Regions from separate parts of the Telluria sp. ZT3P26 genome, predicted to be linked through region 1. Evidence: riboswitches for the same ligand, from Rfam matches in the RefSeq annotation. Region 1 holds a riboswitch; the other holds the start of a gene.
What was found. Region 1 has a riboswitch for thiamine pyrophosphate ahead of thiC (phosphomethylpyrimidine synthase ThiC). Riboswitches for the same ligand answer to the same signal wherever they lie in the genome.
Positions count from the first base shown of each region.

Region 2: another riboswitch for thiamine pyrophosphate. It lies ahead of AC56LN_RS06045 (TonB-dependent siderophore receptor); the one in region 1 lies ahead of thiC (phosphomethylpyrimidine synthase ThiC).

Region 1 covers NZ_JCASII010000004.1:120,068-124,496, forward strand. The annotation lists gene AC56LN_RS14245 (hypothetical protein) at 1-1,553, shown strand, start outside; gene AC56LN_RS14250 (hypothetical protein) at 1,697-1,990, shown strand; TPP riboswitch at 2,048-2,159, shown strand; gene thiC (phosphomethylpyrimidine synthase ThiC) at 2,237-4,162, shown strand; gene thiS (sulfur carrier protein ThiS) at 4,163-4,366, shown strand; gene AC56LN_RS14265 (thiazole synthase) at 4,387-4,429, shown strand, end outside.
Region 2 covers NZ_JCASII010000001.1:1,368,767-1,373,195, reverse strand. The annotation lists gene AC56LN_RS06060 (glutathione S-transferase) at 1-131, opposite strand, end outside; gene AC56LN_RS06055 (hypothetical protein) at 224-559, opposite strand; gene AC56LN_RS06050 (DUF535 family protein) at 867-1,613, shown strand; TPP riboswitch at 1,670-1,767, shown strand; gene AC56LN_RS06045 (TonB-dependent siderophore receptor) at 1,851-3,980, shown strand; gene AC56LN_RS06040 (HDOD domain-containing protein) at 4,384-4,429, opposite strand, start outside.

The sequences.
Region 1 (4,429 bases):
CCGGGGCGTCCTATCATTGTCCCTTCTCGTCGCTGCATTTCCGCACGGTGCGCATTGAAACCGACAGCGTGTCCGACGTGGCAACCACGCCGTTTACAAGCTACAACACGGGCGCGCTGCCTTCGGGCGGCAGCGCCCGCACGGTCAACGTGGTCAGTGCCTTTGGCGAAGCGGGGATCGGTATGGTGCCCACCGCCGGCAACAATGTCATCGATGTCAGCGGCGCCGGGGGCAACGCCACCTGGAGCAATGCCGAGCTGCACGCGTCGATGCAGCAGCACTTTTCGCTGTGGGGCGACCTGCAGCAGTGGTGCGTCTGGCAGCTGGTGGCGCAGCAGCATGACCTTGGCACGGGCCTGTACGGCATCATGTTCGACCAGCAGGGCAAGCAGCGCCAGGGCTGCGCCGTGTTTCACGCCGGGATCGGCGGCACCACGGCCGAGCAACTGCGGCTGCAGCTCTACACCTACGTGCATGAACTGGGCCACTGCTTCAACCTGATGCACTCGTGGCAAAAGTCGTACGCCAATCCTCCCAAACCGAACCGCCCCGAAGCGTTGTCGTGGATGAACTACCCGTGGTACTACCCGAATGGCAACGCGCCCGGCTTCTGGAGCAGCTTCGACTTCCGCTTCGACGACGAAGAGCTGATCCACCTGCGCCACGGTTTCCGCAACGACGTCGTCATGGGCGGCAACAGTTTCACCAGCGGTGCCTCGCTTGGCCGTGACGTGATGGCCGATCCGATCTCGGACGAATCCGGCCTGGTGCTCGAGATATCGACCCACCAGCGCAGCTTCGCGCTGGGCGAGCCGGTGGTGCTCGGACTCAAGCTGCGTGCCACCGACACGCGCGGGCGCCGCGCCCATACCTGGCTGCATCCGAACTACGGCCTGGTCAAGATCGTCATCGAACAACCGGGCGGCCGGGTCTGCGCCTACGAGCCGATGATCGACCACCTGGTGGGCGAACGCCAGACGATGCTCGGGGTGGACAACCCGGCCCAGGACAGCGCGTATATTGGTTACGGCAGGGATGGCTTCTATTTCGGCCAGCCCGGCCAGTACCGGGTACGGGCCGCGTATGCGGCGCTCGACGGTTCGCAAGTGCTGTCCGATATCCTGACGGTGCGCGTGCGCTATCCGGTCAGTACCGACGACAATGTGCTGGCCGACCTGTTCATGGGCGACGACCAGGGCGCGCTGTTGTACCTGCAAGGATCGGACAACGTAACGCTGCGCTCGGGCAATGCCGCCTTCGACGAGGTGCTCGATCGTTTCGACACGCATCCGATGGCGGCCTATGTGCGCATGGTCAAGGGCGTCAATGCGGCACGCGCGTTCAAGACGGTGAACGCGGGCGAGGGCAAGCCACTGTTCGTGCGCGCAGCCCGTCTTGACGAGAGCGTCGCCTTGCTCTCGAGCGCCGCCGGGGCCAGGGTACTCGATCCGGTGTCCCAGGGTGAGTTGCTGACCTGCCTGGCCACTGTCCAGGGCGGCTCTGCAGCGGCCGGCGCGAGCGGGCCGGGCACGCGGCCGCACCGGAAGACATGACCACTGCGGGATGGCCGGGAGTGCACCAGGCATGCGCGCTGGTCGTGGTGGCCCTGCTGGCGTTACCCTGTTCCGGACAAGCCTGCTCTTCGGGCGGCTTGTCCGGCAAACCTGTCGCAGTCAATGGAAAGGCGAGGCAAGCGATGACGTTACGCGTGAGGTTGGGCGAAGGCTTTCAAGACAATACGGTCAGCGTGCGGGTCGACGGCAAGCAGGTCTATGACCGGCCGAACGTGAGTACCGACCTGACGATTTCGCGTGCGGATTCGTTCGATGTGGCGGTCGATGGGGCCAGCGTCCAGCTCGAGGTGGCGGTGCAGGGCGGGCCGACGGTGCGCCGTGCCGTCGAGCCGGCGCAGACGCCGTTCGTCGAAGTGCGCTTCATCGACGGCGCGCTGCATTTGCTGCCGTTGCCGGCCGAGCCGCCGATGTTGTAACCATGATGGCCCATCCAATATCGGTTCGGCTATAATCCACCCGCTGCCATCACTGGCAGCAAACGCTAGGGGTCCTGCGCGCCGTTGTTTTACAGCGATGCGTGGGTGAGAAATACCCTCCGAACCTGATCTGGATAATGCCAGCGAAGGGAAGCAGCCGATTCGTGCGGCCGTGCGCAGTCTTGCGCCCGACCTCGCCGCACCCGGTAACTCCTTTGCTGGCTCTCATGCACGCAAGGGAGCCACATGAACGCACCTCCGAAGTCTTCGCAACTGTTCGATGCCGCCACCGCCACGGTGGACCAGGCAGCCATCGCATCGCTACCAAACTCCTGCAAGGTCTATATCGAAGGCAGCCGCCCCGATATCCGCGTGCCGATGCGCGCGATCAGCCAGTCGGCCACCTCCGACAGCTTTGGCGGCGAACCCAATCCGCCGCTGTTCGTCTACGACACGTCCGGACCGTACACGGAACCCGCGACCGCGATCGATATCCGCAGCGGCCTGGCGCCAATGCGTCAACCATGGATCGACGAACGCGGCGACACCGAGCAACTGACCGGGCCATCGTCGCAATACGGCCAGCAGCGGCTGAACGATCCGGCCTTGACCGCGCTGCGCTTCGACCTGCAGCGCGCGCCGCGCCGCGCCAGGAGCGGCGCGAACGTCACGCAGATGCATTACGCGCGCCAGGGCATCATCACGCCCGAGATGGAATTCATCGCGCTGCGTGAAAACATGCAGCGCAAGGAATACATCGCGTCGCTGCATGCATCCGGTCCGATGGGCAAGCGGGTTGCCGACCTGATGGGGCGCCAGCATCCGGGCCAGTCGTTCGGCGCCAGCATCCCGGCCGAGATCACGCCTGAATTCGTGCGCTCGGAAGTCGCGCGCGGGCGCGCCGTCATCCCGCTCAACATCAACCACCCCGAAATCGAGCCGATGATCATCGGCCGCAATTTCCTGGTCAAGGTCAATGCCAATATCGGCAATTCGGCCGTGACCTCGTCGATTGGCGAAGAAGTGGAAAAGATGACCTGGGCGATCCGCTGGGGCGCCGACACGGTGATGGATCTGTCGACCGGCAAGCACATTCACGAAACGCGCGAATGGATCCTGCGTAACAGCCCGGTCCCGATCGGCACGGTGCCGATCTACCAGGCGCTGGAAAAGGTCAATGGCAAGGCCGAAGACCTGACCTGGGAAATCTTCCGCGACACGCTGATCGAACAGGCTGAGCAGGGCGTCGACTACTTCACGATCCACGCCGGCGTGCTGCTGCGCTACGTGCCGATGACGGCGAACCGCCTGACGGGCATCGTCTCGCGCGGCGGCTCGATCATGGCCAAGTGGTGCCTGGCGCACCACCGCGAATCGTTCCTGTATACCCACTTCGAAGACATCTGCGCCATCATGAAGGCGTACGACGTGACGTTCAGCCTGGGCGACGGCCTGCGCCCAGGCTCGATCTACGACGCCAACGACGAAGCGCAGCTGGCCGAACTGAAAACGCTGGGCGAACTCACGCAGATCGCGTGGAAGCACGACGTGCAGACGATCATCGAAGGCCCCGGCCACGTGCCGCTGCACCTGATCAAGGAGAACATGGACCTGCAGCTCGAGCAGTGCCATGAAGCGCCGTTCTACACGCTCGGGCCGCTCACAACCGATATCGCGCCCGGCTACGATCACATCACGTCGGGCATCGGCGCGGCCACCATTGGCTGGTACGGCACGGCGATGCTGTGCTACGTGACGCCCAAGGAGCATCTGGGCCTGCCCGACAAGCAGGACGTCAAGGACGGCATCATCACGTACAAGATCGCGGCCCACGCGGCCGACCTGGCCAAGGGCCATCCGGGCGCGCAGCTGCGCGACAACGCGCTGTCGAAAGCGCGCTTCGAATTCCGCTGGGACGACCAGTTCAACCTGGGCCTGGATCCCGACAAGGCGCGCGAATTCCACGACGAGACGCTGCCCAAGGATTCGGCCAAGGTGGCCCATTTCTGTTCGATGTGCGGCCCGCATTTCTGCTCGATGAAGATCACGCAGGAAGTGCGCGCCTACGCTGCCGCCAATGGCATGCAGGGCGAAAAGGCCCTGCAGCAGGGGATGCAGGAAAAGGCGATCGAGTTCGTGCGCGACGGCGCCCGGCTGTACCGGGAGGTCTGAATGACACCCATCGAAGTCAATGGCGCGCCGTGCGGCGTGCCACCGGGCCAGACACTGGCCGGCCTGCTCGCGCAGCTGGACCTGAACGGGCAGGGGATGGCGCTGGCCGTCAACCGCGAGGTGGTGCCGCGCCAGCAGTGGCCCACGCGCCGCCTGCAGGCGCAGGACCGGGTCGATATCGTGCGCGCCATCGGTGGCGGCTAAAGGAGAACAGGATGAATGTCATGAACGAAAACATGAAACCAGACGGGCAACCGGATGTACTCA
Region 2 (4,429 bases), on a different contig from region 1:
AATTGATCGACGCCGCCATTACCGCGCGCCACGTCAACATAGTCGACGCCCGCTTCCTCCAGCGCCAGGCGCACGAATTCGCCGCGGCCCTGGATCGACGGCCAGTAAAACAGTTCGTAGGGATGCGCCATGATTGTTTTCCTGTTGATGGAGAAAATTCATGGTAAACCGAACAGCACGGCCGGGAAGCACGGTACGCCGGTCAAGCAGGCGGCCTTCGATATCAGGCAACTGCACACCACCGTTTGGCGATCGTTGGCGGCAGATTGAAATGCTTCGCCGTTTCGGCAATCGATGCCTTGTTTGCTTTCTTCCATGCCGAGACCTGGCTGGCGTTGGGCCGTTGAGGACTGCCCGTGCTGTCCTTGTCCTTGGCCGTCTTGGCGGTCGCAGCGCGCGCCCCCTGGCCGCCGACGCGACTGGAGGCCGTGCGGTGCATGCTGCGGGTCTGCGCCATGTCCGCAGCGGTGCGTGCTGCTGACACGCTGTCGTCGACCGGTTCGTTCCCGGTCACAGGGCCCTGCGCGAGGGCGGCTTCCGGCGGCTGGTTGTGCGTCATGGATGTTCTTTCGTGCTGATAAATAAGTGCCGCCATTATGACCTGCTCCGGATCGCGCCCCCGCATTCGGGGCGATCAATGTGACGCGACAAGCCGGGCGCGCCACAGGCATCGCCCGATTGTCGCTATTGAGCAACATCCCACCGTGGGCCGAACCCTGTCAACAGGGCCACTGGCCCCAATCCTGTTGGTTCCTGACGAATCATTACACTTTCTCCAAGCGCACGTTGGCAATCGGGAACATAATTGCACTTAGGAACTAATTTAATAAAGTTCGCCCGCCACTTTCTGCCCAATGGAGCGCTCGATGATCTTCGCGCGATTGACCCAACGCTGGCACGCCTTGCGCCATTGGCGCGAGCGCCAGTCCCTGAATGCCCACGTCCGCTTCGAGGACACGACCTTCAACCGGGCGTACCGCGATGCGGTGCATGGCGACGCCGGCCTGGTCCTGTGGCAGCAGGATGGCGAACATGGCCACTTCGCGCTGCAGTTGCGCGCGGCGCAGCGTGACGATCCGCAGGGCGGGCTGACCTTGATGCTGCTCGCGAATGGCGCGGTCCTGCACCGCCTGTCCTGGACCTGGACCGACGGCGCGCCGCTGGTGACCCACAACGCCGGCCTGTGGCGCGACGCCGGGCCGGCCTTCGATGCCTTCGAACGCGCGTTCCCGAATAATTCACCCAGCTTCTTCGCGTTCGCCGCCTTGCAGGGCGCGGCGCAGGCGCTGGGCATCGAGCGCGTGCTCGCGCTGCGCGCCACCGCCCACCCGGCGTATCACGCAGACCAGCACGCGGCATTCGAAAGCGGCTATGACGGTTTCTGGCGCATTCTCGGCGGCGCCGAATACGATGCGCGCCACTACCAGATCACGCTGCCGTTCTACCTCAAGCCACTGGCCGACATGCCATCGAAGCACCGCAAGCGCGCCGCCCAACGCCGCGAGCAGTGGCGCGCGATCGGCGAGGCGGCGCGCGGCACGCTGCTGCACTATATGGCGCCGGTCGCCACGACCGCTGCCGCTGCCAGAGCGCCCACCATCGCACAAGCCTGACCCCACCACGACGCTTGCCAGATTCACCACGGCCATCAAGCGTCGTGCTACACTCGCGCCTTCGCTAGGGGTCCTGGAACGTTGTTCCGGGTGAGACATACCCTTCGTACCTGATCTGGATAATGCCAGCGAAGGAAAGCGCAAAGCAGCCCTCCCGTTCGTTTGCCCTTCCCCCACGTTGGCTCCGGCTTGATTTCAAAGCGGCGCGCCTCTGTGGCGCGCAAACACGAGCACACCATGACCTTCACTCTGAAGCACCCCGTTCTTGCCTGCGCCATCCTGCAGGCCTTCGTTGTCACGCCTGCCGCAGTCGCACAGGACACCATCCCCTCGGTCGTCGTCACCAGCAGCAAATGGATCGCGCTCGACCGCGCCAGCGTCGGCGGTTTCGCCGAAACGCAGCTGCTCGACGCGCCAGCATCGATTACCTCGATCGGCCAGGGCCAGATGCAGGACCTGTCGATCCGCAGCGTCACCGATGCGAGCCGCTACGACGCCTCGATCGGCGACGCCTACAACGCCATCGGCTACGCCGAACAGTTCTCGGTGCGCGGCTTCACGCTCGACAACGCGACCAGCTACCGCAAGGACATGATCGCCATTTCGGGCGACACGCAGATCCCGCTCGAGAACAAGGAGCGCATCGAAATCCTGCGCGGCCTGGCCGGTCTGCAAGCCGGCGTTGCAGCACCCGGCGGCATGCTCAACTTCGTCACCAAGCGCCCGACCAATGCGCCGCTGCGTTCGGCCACGGTCGAAGTGCGCGAACGCGGCACCGTGTACGGCGCGGTCGACCTGGGCGGCCGCTTCGCCGACCGCCGTTTCGGCTACCGCATCAATGCTGCCGCCGAAGACCTGAAATCGTACGTGCGCGGCGCCGACGGCAAACGCCAGTTCATCTCGGCCGCTTTCGACTGGCAGATGTCGCCGGATGCGCTGTTCCAGATCGACGTCGACCACCAGCACAAGGAGCAGGTCACCGCCCCCGGCTACCAGTTGCTGCGCAATGAAACCCTGCCCACCGGGATCTCCGCAAAAACGCTGCTCAACGACCAGCCATGGACGCGCCCCGTCGACACGGACAGCAGCAATCTGGGCCTGCGCTTCGAGTACCGCATCAGCGACCGCTGGACCGCAACCGTCAACGCCAACAAGCACTGGTTCAAGCGCGATGACTTCACCGCTTTCCCCTACGGTTGCAGCAATGAGGGCGACGGCTACTATCCGGGCTACTGCTCGAACGGTGACTACGACGTCTACGACTTCCAGAGCACCGGCGAGCGCAAGACGCCATGGGGCGCGCAAGCGATGCTGCAGGGTCGCTTCGACACGGGCGCCGTGCGCCACGCGCTGACGCTCGGCATCGCGTACGCCGAACGCCACGACAGCTTCGGCGAATACGTCTACGACTACGTCGGCTCAAGCAATATCTGGCAAAACCAGATCGTGCCGCCGGTGGACAGCAGCCGCGTCACCGGGCCGGTGATGGAACGCCGCGCAACCGAAGAGCGTTCGCTGTTCGTGCAGGATGTCGTGACCCTGGCGCCAGCCTGGACGCTGCATGCCGGCGTGCGCTATGTCCAGCTCAAGCTTGATGCGCTGGAAGAAATCGATCAGGCGCGCGTGAAGTCAAAAGACTCGTTCGCGCTGCCGAACGTGGCGCTGGTGTACGCGCCGGCACCGGACTGGCGCGTGTACGGCTCGATCAGCCACGGACTGCAATACGGCGGCATCGCACCGATGGAGACGGTCAACCAGAACACGGTGCTTTCGCCAAGCCGCTCGAAGCAGTTCGAGTTCGGCGTCAAGCGCAATGTGAACGAGCAGCTGGCGCTGTCGGGCGCCGTATTCGAAATCACCCAGGGCCTCGAGTACACGAACGCCGCCAACGTCTTCGTGCGCGCCGGCGAGCAGACGCACCGCGGCATCGAACTGTCGGCGCAGGGCCGCGCCCTGCCCGGCCTGAACTACAACCTGTCGCTGATGGCGCTCGATACGGACCAGAAGGACACGGGCGACGCCAGCACCGAAGGCAAGCGCGTGACCAATGTGCCGGAACTGCGCACGGCTGCGTGGGTCGAGTACGCGGTGCCGCAGGTGGCGGGACTCAAGCTGGACGCGCAGTGGCAGTATTCGGGCAACAAGGTGTTCGATCCGGCCAACCGGGTCAAGGTGCCGGGGTACCACGTGGCCGGGTTCGGCGCGTCGTACCTGCTGCGCGCGGGTGGTTTGAACACGATCATCCGGGCGCGGATGGACAATGCGTTCGACAAGTTCTACTGGCGCGATGTGACGCAGTCGCTGGGTGGGTATTTGCTGCCGGGGGCGCCGCGGACGTTCAGGGTGTCGGCGCAGATTGATTTTTGATTGAAGCCGGTAGTGGACTACAGTTGCTGTTGTGACTGTGGTTCCTACCAGTGGCGGACGGGTCGACGCTTAGGCACATCAGGATGCGGTCGCGACGTGGACTCTTGAACTATCCCGGCTTTCTACGCTTATCATTTTGAATAATATGATAAGCGCGTCCATTAGGGTCCTGCTGAGCATATCTTTGTGACTGTCCATGCACGCGAGATACCAAGGTGCCGACTATTGCCCGATCTGTTGGTCAGCCAGAAAAATCAGGAGGGCGTGGGGGTTTCGCGCCTCATATCTGTCCGGTCACGGGACGCAATTCTACCGGGATGTCGCACGGCGTTCTGGTTTGGACGACGAAAGACTCGAACGGGACGCCGCACCCTCCTGCTGCACGCCTGGATGCACTCAGGACTTAATCCGACAACTCCTCCAACTTGCCCAGACACCGCCGCTCAAAC